One region of the Shinella sp. BE166 genome, then DNA from elsewhere that is predicted to be linked to it. Evidence: riboswitches for the same ligand, from Rfam matches in the RefSeq annotation. Region 1 holds a riboswitch; the other holds the start of a gene.
What was found. Region 1 has a riboswitch for S-adenosylmethionine ahead of J2Y63_RS14265 (O-succinylhomoserine sulfhydrylase). Riboswitches for the same ligand answer to the same signal wherever they lie in the genome.

Region 1 (6,469 bases):
ACCTGCGCATCCGTCGTGTTGGCCTGGGCGGAGAGTTTCTTGCCCTCGGCCTTGAACATGTCGAGCGTCATGCCCTGATCTTCGGCGCGCGTCAGCACGGCCTGGCTGTTGATGATGTAGGGCTCGGAGAAGTCCATCGCCTTCTTGCGCTCATCCGTGATCGAGACGCCGGACGCGACGAGGTCGAAACTGCCCTGGTCGAGGGCCGCGAAAATGCCGTCCCAGCCGGTCGTCACGAATTCGGCCTGGCAGTTGATCTTGGCGCAGATGGCGTTGACCACGTCGACATCGAAGCCCACGATCTGGCCGGAGGCCGGGTCGATGCTTTCCATCGGCGGCGACGTGGTATCGGAGCCAACCTTCAGCAGCTTGCCACCGAGATCGGCCGCCTGCGCGCTGCCTACCGCAAAGACGGCGAGCGCGATTGTCACAACGAATTTCCTCATCTCTTCCTCCTCAACCGTCGGCGACCGCCACTCCCGGCAAGCGCTCGACAACTTTTTTGCGCACGGCAGATCGTGCGGCTTTCTCATCCTGGCAGAAACGGTAACAAGGAATATAAACGTTTTCAATAGCAAATATAAACGTTTTTATTTTGCGTAATGTGCACCTTGCCAGCATGCGTCACGCGCGGTTGTGCAGCCGGTGAAGGAGGAAAAATATGGGGAAGCGGTGTCGGGCGGCTGGAGCGGGTAGCGGGAATCGAACCCGCGCGTTCAGCTTGGGAAGCTGACAGGCTACCATTACATCATACCCGCAAGGCAGCGCGACGGCGCAGTCATTCAACAGTTCGCCCGGCGTGTCAAGCGCGCGACATGCCCGGTGGCCTATACTAGATTGGCGTCCGGATTTCATCGATTCGTTCGGAGCCAAAACAACCTATGATCCAGTTCACCACCTCCACCGGGACGGTCTCGGTCAAAAATTGGGGCTACGAACTGCAAGGCCTGAATGGCAATGCGCTTGATCCAGCCCTTCTTGCCTCGGCGACTCATGACCTGCTGGTGATCGACGCTTCGCGGGACGGAACCGATGCCGGTCGGTTTTCGCAAGACGAGATCACGCGCATGAAGGATGGCATGGGCGGCCGCACCGTCGTCGTCTCCTATACCTCGATCGGCGAAGCCTCGGACTTCCGCGACTATTGGGACAAGGACTGGACGACCACCGGCACGGCGACGGGACGATTGACCGGCGAAGCGCCGGACTGGCTGGGACCGGTCAATCCCGACTGGCCGGAGAGCCGGAAGGTCCGCTACTGGGATTCCGACTGGCAGAAGAACATCTTCAACGACCAGAAGACCGGCGAAGTGGATGCCATCGTCAAGGCAGGTTTTGACGCGGCCTATCTCGATATTGTCGACGGCTATTATTTCTGGGGCGCGGAGGTTTCCGCCAAGGACAAGCAGGTGGGCGACCCGGCAAACGTGAAACAGGCAGCGCAGCGCATGGTCGATTTCATCGTGGACCTGACCGCACATGCGCGCGAAAGCAATCCGGATTTCTTCGTGATCCCGCAGAACGGCGCATGGATCCTCGACGATCTCGGCTCCGACACCGCGCGCAAAAAAGCCTATCTCGATGCCATCGGCGGCATTGCGGTGGAAGACCTCTACTTTCGCGGCGATGCGGACGAGAACAATCCGCTGCGCTCGGACGAGGAAACCATCGCCACCCTGAAGCGGGATTTTCTGGACAAGGGCATACCGGTCTTCGTCGTCGACTACATCAACGGCAGCAAGCGGGTCGCCGACTTCAACAAGATGGTGCTGGAAGACGGTTTCATCCCCTTCGCCTCGCCGGACCGGGATCTCGACCGGCTGGTCGGCACCCATGACGGCGATCCGGCCTATATAAAACCTTCGGCGAAGGCGGATGTGTTGCGCGGCTCGAAGCTCGCGGACACCATCCATGCGCTGGCCGGCAATGACAGAATCGACGGCCGGGCCGGCAGCGACTGGCTCTATGGTGGCGCGGGCAAGGATACACTGACGGGCGGCGCCGGTGCGGACACGCTGAAGGGTGGCGCAGGGGCCGATACCTTCGTCTTCAAGTCCATCAAGGATTCGACGGTCGCTGCCGCCGGGCGCGACACGATCGGCGATTTTTCGGTAAAGGACGGCGACAGGATCGACCTGAAGGCTATCGACGCGAGCACGAAGTCCGCCGGCGACCAGGCCTTCGCCTTCATCGGCACCCAGGCCTTCCACAAAAAGGCGGGCGAGTTGCGTTATGAGACCAAGGCTGGCGATACATATGTGTTTGGCGACGTGAACGGCGATGGCAAGGCTGATTTTTCCATCCAATTCGACGCTGCCATCACGTTCACGAAGAGCGATTTCATTCTTTAGCCGGCTTAAATTTTCACCAACCGGTCGTCCGACCGCTCGATCAGCTTCGGCATGATGAGCGTCTGCAGCGCTTCCGGCGGCTCGCCTTCCATGCGGCGCAGGATATAGCTGCCGAGCATCTCGCTCGGCTCGTGGATCGGCAGGAAATAGGTGGTGATCGGCGGGGCGAAATACTGGCTGACGTTCAGGTCGTCCGTCGCGTTGATGACCGCGTCGCGCCCATGCATCAGCCCGCGGGCATGGAAACCGGAAAAGGCACCGAGCGCCGAGGCCTCGTTGGCGCAGATATAGGCGGTTGGCGGGTCGGAAAGCTCGGACATGGTCAGCACGTTTTGCCGGCCGAAGGCGGGCGTCAGGGGACCGTGCGCGACCAGTGCCGGATCGAAGGCGAGGCCCGCCGTTTCGAGTGCCCGGCAATAGGCCTCGAGCCGGGTGATCGCATAGGTCAGCTCCGCCATCGGGTTGACCAGCGCGATGCGGCGGTGGCCGCGTTCGGCAAGCCGCGCCACGGAATGGCGGATCATCTGCTCGTTGTCGGCATCGACATGGGCATGCGGCGCATTGTGGATCGTCGTGCCGTAGGTGACGAAGGGAAAATCCGCCGCCTGCATGATGCGCACGCGCGGGTCGTCGGCCCGCGTGCCGGAGACGATGATGCCGTCCGCCTTCTTCAGCGAGACGATCTGCCGGATGGTAGCCAGGCTCTCCTCGAAATTGCGCACGGCGTAAAGCGAGACGCGATAGGGGCTTTCCTCCAGCGCCCAGGAGATGCCGCTCAAGAGCTGGGCGTATTCGACGCCTTCCCATTCGTTCTGCTTGGGACCGGGCGCCGTCATGATGGCGGCGACCTGGTAGGTTTTTCCGGTGCGAAGCTGCACGCCATGCATATTGAGCTGGTAGCCGACGCGCTCGGCGGCGGCGACGACGATGGCGCGGGTTTCCGGCCGCACCTGCGGGCTGTCGTTCAGCGCCTTCGATACGGTGGCGATCGAAAGGCCCGTTTCCTGCGCGATGGTCTTGATCGTCGGTCGCTGCATCGCGTCTCGGCTCGGGCGTCCAGCCTTCATTAAACGTCTGCATGACAACAAAAACGTTTAACTTCATTTGTAAAGCGGAAAATTCCGAGGCGGAAGGCCGCCCGTCACCCCGCGCGAAAATGCTTGGAGAGTTTCAGGCCCTGCGCCTGGTAGTTGGAGCCGAGGCCGGTGCCGTAGAGGCCTTCGGGGGCGTCGAGCATGTGCTCGTAGATGAGGCGGCCGACGATCTGGCCGTGTTCCAGGATGAAAGGCACTTCATGGCTGCGCACCTCCAGTACCGCGCGGCTGCCGGAGCCGCCGGCCGGCGCATGGCCGAAGCCGGGGTCGAAGAAGCCGGCATAGTGCACGCGGAATTCGCCGACGAGCGGGTCGAACGGCGTCATCTCCGCGGCGTAGAGCGGTGGGACGTGCACGGCTTCCCGCGAGACGAGGATGTAGAACTCGTCCGGATCGAGGATCAGCTCGTTGCGGCCACGGCTGAACAGCGGCTCCCAGAAATCGAAGATATCGTGCTGGTTCTTGCGGTCGACATCGACGACGGAGGTGTGGTGCTTGCCGCGATAGCCGATGAGGCCCTCCGGGCCGGTGCCCTTGAGGTCGATCGACAGCGCGATGCCGCCGCCGGAGACGTTCGGCGTGTCGCTCGCCACCAGCGTGTCGCTGCCATGCAGCGCGACAAGCTCGCTTTCGCCGAGCAGGGCATTGCCCTTGCGAAAGCGGATCTGCGACAGACGTGAGCCACGGCGCACGACGATCGGGAAGGTGCGCGGCGAGATTTCGAGATAGAGCGGGCCGGAATAACCGGCCGGGATCTTGTCGAATTCCTGGGCGCGATCGGTGATGACGCGCGTGAAGATATCGAGGCGGCCGGTGGAGCTTTTCGGGTTGGCGGAGGCGGCGAGTTCGGCCGGCAGATCGAGGCTTTCCATCAGCGGCACGATATAGACGCAGCCGGTTTCCAGCACCGCGCCGACCGAGAGATCGATGACGTGCAGTTGCAGCCGGTCGAGCTTGTCGGCGACGAGATGCGACGGCCCCGGCAGGAAGCTGGCGCGCACACGGAAAGCCCGCGTGCCAAGGCGCAGATCGAGGCTCGCCGGCTGGATCTGGTCGTCGTCGAGCGGGGCCTCGCTCTTCAGCCGGCCGCCGCCGAACAAGCCACGAATGGCGTTGTCCGCCAGAATACCTGTGCTGCGCACCGCAGAGCCACCCATCATCATAAAGTCCCGTCAGAAGGCCGCACAAAACCAAATGCCGGCAATTGACGCAAGCGCGGGCGCGCAGTATTAGCAAAGTTATCCCGTGGTGATTTGGCCGGCCGGCTTGCAGCCACGTAAAACAAGTAGCTAAAAAGGCCGGGTTCAAAACCGGCCTGCTTTTGCGGCCGGTTTTTTTGTTTGAAGGCAACGATCACATGAGCAAGTCCTGGCGCCCGGCCACCCAACTCGTTCACGGCGGAACCACCCGCTCCCAGCACGGCGAAACCGCAGAGGCAATCTTCCTCACGCAGGGTTTCGTCTATGACACGTCCGCGGCCGCCGAGGCCCGCTTCAAGGGCGAGACGGACGGCTTCATCTACGCCCGCTACGGCAGCCCCACCAACGACATGTTCGAAAAGCGCATGTGCCTGCTGGAAGGCGCCGAGGATGCCCGCGCCACCGCCTCCGGCATGGCCGCCGTTTCCGCCGCGATCCTCTGCCAGTTGAAGGCCGGGGACCATATCGTCGCTGCCCGTGCGCTGTTCGGTTCCTGCCGCTGGGTGGTCGAGACGCTCGCGCCGAAATACGGCATCGAATGCACGCTGATCGACGGCCGCGACCTCGCCAACTGGGAAAAGGCGATCCAGAAGAACACCAAGGTGTTCTTCCTCGAAAGCCCGACCAACCCGACGCTGGAAGTGATCGACATCGCCGGCGTGGCTAAGCTCGCCAACCAGGTCGGCGCCAAGGTCGTCGTCGACAACGTGTTTGCGACGCCGCTCTTCCAGAAGCCGCTGGAACTCGGCGCGCATGTCGTCGTCTATTCCGCCACCAAGCATATCGACGGCCAGGGCCGCTGCCTCGGCGGCGTGGTGCTGTCGGACAAGGCGTGGATCGACGAGAACCTGCACGACTATTTCCGCCATACCGGCCCGGCCATGTCGCCGTTCAATGCCTGGACGCTGCTGAAGGGCATCGAGACGCTGCCGCTCCGCGTCAAGCAGCAGACGGAGAATGCCAGCCGCATCGCCGATTTCCTGGCCGACAGCAACAAGGTCGCCCAGGTCATCTATCCGGGCCGCAAGGACCATCCGCAGGCCGACATCATTGCCAAGCAGATGACGGGCGGCTCGACGCTGGTCTGCTTCGAGCTGAAGGGCGGCAAGGAAGCGGCCTTCGCTTTGCAGGATGCGCTGGAGGTGATCAAGATCTCCAACAATCTTGGCGATGCGAAGAGCCTGATCACCCATCCGGCGACGACCACGCACAAGAACCTGACGGACGAGGCACGCGCCGAACTCGGCATTTCCGCCGGCACGGTGCGCCTGTCGGCCGGCATCGAGGACAGCGAAGACCTGATCGAGGATTTTTCGCGCGCCCTTGCGAAGATCAACGCCTGATCCTCGACATCGCGAAACGGACAAATGCGGAAGCACCGGCCGAAGCGGCCGGTGCTTTCTTTGCTTATCCTTGACGAAACCATATTCCTGTAGAATAGCAGGAGCTAATCAGTTCAAGGCTTGCCCATGTATCGTGCGCTTACCCGCGACATCGAAGTGACCGTAGAGCCGTACTACCTGGCCGATCAGTCCGATCCTGACGACAGCCGCTATGTCTGGGGTTACCGGGTGGTCATCGCGAACCATTCCGATGTCGTCGTCCGGCTGATGACGCGCTACTGGCACATCACCGACCAGAACGGCCAGGTGGACGAGGTCAACGGTCCGGGCGTCATCGGCGAGCAGCCGGTGCTGCGCCCCGGCGATACCTACGAATATTCCTCCGGCTGCCCGCTCGAAACGCCGTCCGGCATCATGTTCGGCCGCTACCGCATGGAAGCGGAAAACGGCGAAGCCTTCGACGTCGCCATCCCCGCCTTCTC
Region 2 (6,469 bases), on a different contig from region 1:
CACCTTGCTACTGCAATCGCTTGAGGATGGCCAATCGGAAGCTCAGTGCGCTTTATGATGATGCGCTTGAGCCGATGGGGATTAATATTGCGCAGTTTTCGCTGCTGAGGAATGTCGAGCGGCGGCAGCCGGTGAGTTTGACGGAGCTGGGGCGGCATCTGGAGCTGGATCGTTCGACGCTGGGGCGCAATGTGCGGGTTTTGGAGCGGATGGGGCTGGTTCGGTTCGGGCGGGGGGACGATCATCGCGAGGCGCTGGTGCTGTTGAGCGAGCAGGGGGTGGAGACGCTTCGGGCTTCGGTGCCGCTGTGGCAGGCCTGCCAGGACGATGTGGCGGGGCGTCTGGGGCCGGAAAAACTGGCGCTTCTGACGGAATTGAATAGCCTGCTGTGATTTTTTGGCATTGAAGCGGGTATCTACCCGTAGATTGGATGTTTCATGCAGAACGACATGTCTTTCGCCGGGACGACGGCGCTTTCGCGCTTCTGTGCCCGGCGCGGCATTCACTATGGCTGGGTGGTGGCGGCGGTGACCTTCCTGACGATGCTGGTGACGGCAGGCGCCGTCGGTACGCCGGGCGTGCTGATCGGTCCGCTGCAGCAGGAGTTCGGCTGGAGCACGTCGGAGATTTCCTCGGCCCTTGCCATCCGTCTCGTGCTGTTCGGCCTGATGGGGCCGTTCGCGGCGGCGTTCATCAACCGGTTCGGGGTTCGGCAGGTGGCGAGCGCAGCACTCCTTCTGATCGGCGCGGGCATTCTCGGTTCCTTCGCCATGACGGAGCTCTGGCAGCTCATGCTACTGTGGGGCGTCGTCGTCGGGTTCGGCACGGGGCTGACGGCGCTGGTTCTCGGGGCGACGATCGCGACGCGCTGGTTTGCCACCCGTCGCGGCCTCGTCGTCGGCCTTCTGACGGCGAGCACGGCGACCGGGCAGCTGGTGTTCCTGCCGCTGATGGCGTCTCTGACGGAAACTCTTGGCTGGCGGGAGGCGCTGACGGTCATTCTCGCGATGCTGTTTCTGGCAATGATCGCGGTGCTCGTCTTCATGCGCGACTATCCGGCGGATGTCGGCCTTGCGCCCTATGGCGCGACGGGCGGGCTACCGACGGCGCCCCCGCCGCGCCAGACGTTTTCGGCGATGCTGGCCTCTCCGATCACTGCGCTGATTGAGGCGTCCCAGACGCGCACCTTCTGGGTGCTGTTCGGAACCTTCTTCATCTGCGGCGCCAGCACGAACGGGCTGGTTCAGACGCATTTCATCTCGCTGTGCAGCGATTTCGGCATGGCGGCGGTGGCGGCGGCCGGCATGCTGGCGATCATCGGCATTTTCGACATTGCCGGCACGATCGGCTCCGGCTGGCTCTCCGACCGCTTCGACAGCCGCACCCTGCTGTTCTGGTATTATGGCCTGCGCGGGCTTTCGCTGGTCTACTTGCCGTTCACCAGCTTCAGCTACTTCGAATTGTCGATCTTCGCGGTGTTCTACGGGCTGGATTGGGTGGCGACCGTGCCGCCCACCATCAAGCTCACCATCGATCGCTTCGGGTCGCGGGCGCCCATCATCTTCGGCTGGGTTTTCGCCGGCCACCAGCTCGGCGCCGCCTTCGCCGCCTGGGGGGCGGGGTTCACCCGGACGGCCTACGAGACCTACCTGCCGGCCTTCTTCATCGCCGGCCTGCTCTGCCTGATCGGCGCGCTCGCCGTGGTGACGATCCGCGAACCCAAGGTGCCGGAAGCACAGCCGCAGCCGGCCTGAACGCGAAAGGGCCAGCGAAGAACTGGCCCTTTTTCTTGCCTCAGCCCTTGCGGAACACGTAGTCGGTTTCCTGCCGCAGCGTCTCGCCGGGCCGGAGCACGGCGTTCGGGAAGTTTCCGTGATTAATGGCGTCCGGCCAGGTCTGGGTTTCCAGGCAGAAGCCGGCGAAGGGGCCGTAACTGCGGCCGTCGAGGCCGGGTACCGGTGGATCGACCTTGGCGCCGGTATAGAGCTGCACGCCGGGCTCGGTCGTCAGCACCGAAAGCGTGATGCCGGAGAGGGGGCTGCGGACCTCGGCCACCGGGCGTTTTGCCTGTCGCTCGGTCGAGAGGCAGAAATTGTGGTCGAAGACCACGCCGCCTTCTTCGGTCTGCCGGCGGAGCGGCGTCCAGTCGCGCAGGTCGAATGGTGTGCCGGCGACGGCGCGGATCTCGCCGGTCGGGATCAGGTTTTCGTCGACGGGCAGGTAATGCTCGGCCTGAAGGCGGATCTCGTGGCCAAGCGCGTCAAGGCTGGCGTCGAGGATGAAATAGCTGTGCTGGCAGAGATTGACGGGGGTCGGCGCATCCGTCGTCGCTTCGTAGGTGACGGAGAGCACGCCACCGCCCGCGAGCCGGTAGGTGCAGGTGAGGGCGCAGGTGCCGGGATAACCGGCGCGGCCGGAGGGATCGGTCAGCGTCAGCGTGACGAAGTCGGCGCCCTGGCCGGCGACGTGCCAGTTCTGTCGGCCGGTGCCGTCGCTGCCGCCATGCAGGTGCGTGACGCCGCGCTCGTTGCGTTCGAGCTGGAAATCCTGGCCGTCGATCGAGAACCGGCCGCCGGCGATGCGGTTGGCGCAGCGCCCGGGGGTGGCACCGAAATAGGGGGAATGCTCGCGGTAGGCGGTGAGGTCTTCGAAGCCGAGGACGAGCGGTGCGTCGTGGCCTTCGAGCCGGAGGTCCTGGATGACCGCGCCCCAGGTGAGCACATGGGCGGTGAGCCCGCCGCCTTGGATCGTGATGCGCTCGACCGCCTCGCCATTTTCCAGGCGGCCGAAGATTTCATTGCCTGCACCCACGCTTGCCTCTCCTCCGCCGGCTTTCAACGCGCGGCAACCTGCTGCAATTCCCTGTCACCCGCAACCGAAAAATCATACTTTTCGGAGGGCGCCCTCAGAAGGATTTCTGGTAGATGATGAAGGGCGTCTTGTCGGCAATGCGGTCATAAAGCTGACGCGCCGTCGCGTTGAATTCCTGCGTCATCCAGTAGACTTCCGGCGAACCCGCCTCCTTCGCCTTGGCATAGACGCCTTCGATCAGCGCCCGGCCGATGCCGGAGCCGCGCACTTCCGGGTCGGCATAGAGGTCCTGCAGATAGCAGACATTGCCGACCGTCCAGCACGAGCGGTGGAAGAGGTAATGGGCCAGGCCGACCGGCTTGCCATCCAGCGTGGCGATGAGGCCGCGGAACTCCCCGTCGGCCGTCTCGCCCGTCAGCCTGGCGAAGGTTGTGGCGAAAATCTCTTCCGGCAGCACCGTCTCGTAGAAGGCGAGATAGGCGGTCCACAGGCGGCGCCACTCGCCTTCATCGTCGGTGTGCAGGGGGCGAATGACGACACGGCTCATGATCGGGCTCCTGTTCCGATGTTTTCCAGATCATAGGGCGTGGTCTGGTAGATTTCATTGATCCAGTTGCCGAATAGAAGGTGCGCATGGCCGCGCCAGCGGTTCTGCGGCGGCAGCGACGGGTCGTTGTGCGGAAAATAGTTCTTCGGCAGCTTGATCGGCACGCCGGCCGAGACATCGCGGAAATATTCGTCGGCAAGCGAGGTCGAATCATATTCGACATGGTTGAAGATGTAGAGGCGGTTTCCGGCCTTCTCCTGCACGAAGCAGACGCCCGTCTCATCGGAATCGAGCAGGATGTTGAGCCCGGGCACCGCATGGATGTCCTCGATGCGGACCTCCGTCCAGCGCGACACCGGCACCTCGAAATTGTCGGAGAAGCCGTTGAGATAGACGGATGACGGCCTGCGATTGTGGTGGCGGTACACGCCAAAGGCCTTTTCCTCCAGCGTGTGCTTGGGCACGCCGTGGAAATGGTAGATCGCCGCCATCGCGCCCCAGCAGACGTTGAGCGTCGAATGCACGTTGGTCTCGGTCCAGTCGAGGATGCGCTTCATCTCGTCCCAATAGGTGACGTCCTCGTAGTCGAGCGTCTCCACCGGCGCGCCGGTGATGATGAAGCCGTCGAACTTGCGGTGCCGCACCTCCTCCCACGTATCGTAGAAGGCGAGCAGGTGGTCTTCCGAGGTGTTCTTGGCGCGGTGGCCGCCGACGCGCACCAGCGAGAGCTCCACCTGGAGCGGCGAGGCGCCGACGAGGCGCGCCATCTGCACTTCGGTCTTGATCTTGTTCGGCATGAGGTTGAGAAGCCCGATCTGCAAGGGGCGGATATCCTGGCGGATCGCCACCGTCTCGGTCATCACCCGCACGCCCTCGTTGACGAGGGTTTCGAAGGCGGGAAGCGTATCGGGAATCTTGATGGGCATGGGTCACTCGATCGAAAAACAAAAACCGGCCGCAACAGTGTCGCAACCGGTCCACGTAAGGTCTTCCTCGCGCGGCCCTTTAGCAACTTGTTTAACGTGGCTGCAAGCCGGCCGGCCAAATCACCACGAGCGTTTTAGATAGCGCTAGTTTCCTTGCGAATCAATCCGTCCCCGGAAACGGGCAAGGCCCGGATGCGGTCGGCATCCGGGCCTTGCTCCTTCAAAGCGTCAAGCGCTTAGTAGTAGTTGTAGTGGCGCTTCTTGTAGTAGACCTTGCCGCCCCAGTGGCCGCCCCAACGGTGGCCGTAGTAGCCGCCGTAATGACGCTTGACGCGGTAGTGCCGGTTGTAGCCATGGTGGCCGTAGCCGTGGCTCTTCCAGCCGTAGCTCTTGTGACCGTAACCGTAGTAGCCGGCCTCGGACGGGGCGGCGAAGGAAACAGCAGCGACGACGGCGACGACTGCAGATATAATGAACTTGCGCATGGGACTCTCCTGATCTCTTTCGGGTTACCGGATGAGCTCCTCTCGTCCAGTGATCAGACTTTCCCACATCGCCCTTATCTGCGCTGTTTCGCATGGAACAGGCCGCTTTTCAGCCCTCCAGCTCCTCGCGCAGCATCTCCAGTTCCAGCCATTCCTCTTCCATCTTCGTGAGGGACGCGCGCAGTTTTTCCATCTCGGCGGCAAGCTTGTTGAAGGTGGCGGGATCCTTGGTGAAGAGCGCGGGATCGGCCATCTTCGCCTCGCGGGCGGCGATTTCCTTTTCCGCCTTCTCCATCTCCTTGGGCAGGTTTTCGAGCGCGAATTTCTGCTTGTAGGAGAGTTTCGCCGTGCCCCTGGCTTCCGCAGGCGCCGCCGTGTCGACCGTCTTCGCCTTCTCGGCCTTGTCCGCCCGGCGCTTCTCCTCGAGTGCGCCGCGGCGCTGCGCCATCATGTCGGTATAACCGCCGGCATATTCGATCCAGCGACCGTCCGGGCTTTCCGGATCGGCGGGCGCGATGGTCGAGGTCACGGTGCGATCGAGGAAGTCACGATCGTGGCTGACGAGCAGCACGGTGCCGGCAAAGCCCGCGACGATCTCCTGCAACAGGTCGAGCGTCTCGATGTCGAGGTCGTTGGTCGGTTCATCGAGGATGAGCAGGTTCGTCGGGCGCGACAGGATGCGCGCCAGCATGAGGCGCGCGCGCTCGCCGCCGGACAGGTTGCGGATCGGCGTGCGGGACTGTTCGGGCTGGAACAGGAATTCCTTCATGTAGCCGGTGACATGCCGCTGTTCGCCATTGACGAGCAGCGTCTCGCCGCGGCCGTCGGTGAGATAATGGCCGAGCGTGTCGTCGAGGTTCAGGTCCTCGCGGCGCTGGTCGAGCGTGGCGATTTCCAGGTTCGTGCCGAGTTTGACGGTGCCGCTGTCGGGCGCGAGCTGGCCGGTCAGCATCTTGAGCAGCGTCGTCTTGCCAGCGCCGTTCGGGCCGACGAGGCCGATGCAATCGCCGCGATGCACGCGGATCGAGAAGGGCGCGACGATGGTGCGCTCGCCGTAATTCTTGGTGATCTTGTCCGCCTCGATCACCAGCTTGCCGGATTCCTGGGCGTCGGAGGCACTCGCCTGCACGCTGCCCTGCGGACCCTTGTGGCCGCGATAGCGCGAGCGCAGATCGTGCAGCGCGCCGAGGCGGCGCATATTGCGCTTGCGGCGCGCCGTGACGCCGTAGCGCAGCCAGTGCTCCTCGCGTTCGATCGCCTTGCCGAGCTTGTGCTGTTCCAGTTCCTCGGCTTCCAGCACCTCGTCGCGCCAGGCTTCGAAATGGCCGAAACCGCGGTTCAGCCGCCGCGACTGGCCGCGATCGAGCCAGACGGTGGCGTTGGAGACCTTTTCGAGGAAACGACGGTCGTGCGAGATGACGACGAGGGCCGAGCGGGTCGATTGAAGCTCGCCTTCCAGCCATTCGATGGTCGGCAAATCCAGATGGTTGGTCGGCTCGTCGAGCAGCAGGATGTCCGGCTCCGGCGCCATGACGCGGGCGAGCGCCGCGCGCCGCGCCTCGCCGCCCGAAAGCGACGCCGGGTGCTCGGCGCCGGTCAGCCCCAGATGTTCGAGCAGGTAGGTGACGCGGTAGGGATCGTCGCTCGGGCCGAGGCCCGCTTCGGCATAGGCGGCGACCGTCTCGTAGCCGTCGAAATCC

Region 2: linked by a shared signal. The riboswitch ahead of metA (homoserine O-acetyltransferase MetA) and the one ahead of J2Y63_RS14265 (O-succinylhomoserine sulfhydrylase) in region 1 are both predicted to bind S-adenosylmethionine.

Annotation. Positions count from the first base shown of each region.
Region 1 covers NZ_JBPEHL010000005.1:65,254-71,722, forward strand. The annotation lists gene J2Y63_RS14240 (transporter substrate-binding domain-containing protein) at 1-446, opposite strand, end outside; tRNA gene J2Y63_RS14245 (tRNA-Gly) at 685-758, opposite strand; gene J2Y63_RS14250 (MJ1477/TM1410 family putative glycoside hydrolase) at 882-2,351, shown strand; gene J2Y63_RS14255 (LacI family DNA-binding transcriptional regulator) at 2,357-3,388, opposite strand; gene J2Y63_RS14260 (2'-deoxycytidine 5'-triphosphate deaminase) at 3,493-4,602, opposite strand; SAM riboswitch at 4,681-4,759, shown strand; gene J2Y63_RS14265 (O-succinylhomoserine sulfhydrylase) at 4,803-5,987, shown strand; gene apaG (Co2+/Mg2+ efflux protein ApaG) at 6,114-6,469, shown strand, end outside.
Region 2 covers NZ_JBPEHL010000012.1:136,858-143,326, reverse strand. The annotation lists gene J2Y63_RS25200 (MarR family winged helix-turn-helix transcriptional regulator) at 27-392, shown strand; gene J2Y63_RS25195 (MFS transporter) at 438-1,754, shown strand; gene J2Y63_RS25190 (aldose epimerase family protein) at 1,795-2,811, opposite strand; gene J2Y63_RS25185 (GNAT family N-acetyltransferase) at 2,906-3,358, opposite strand; gene metA (homoserine O-acetyltransferase MetA) at 3,355-4,284, opposite strand; SAM riboswitch at 4,344-4,421, opposite strand; gene J2Y63_RS25175 (hypothetical protein) at 4,521-4,769, opposite strand; gene J2Y63_RS25170 (ABC-F family ATP-binding cassette domain-containing protein) at 4,879-6,469, opposite strand, start outside.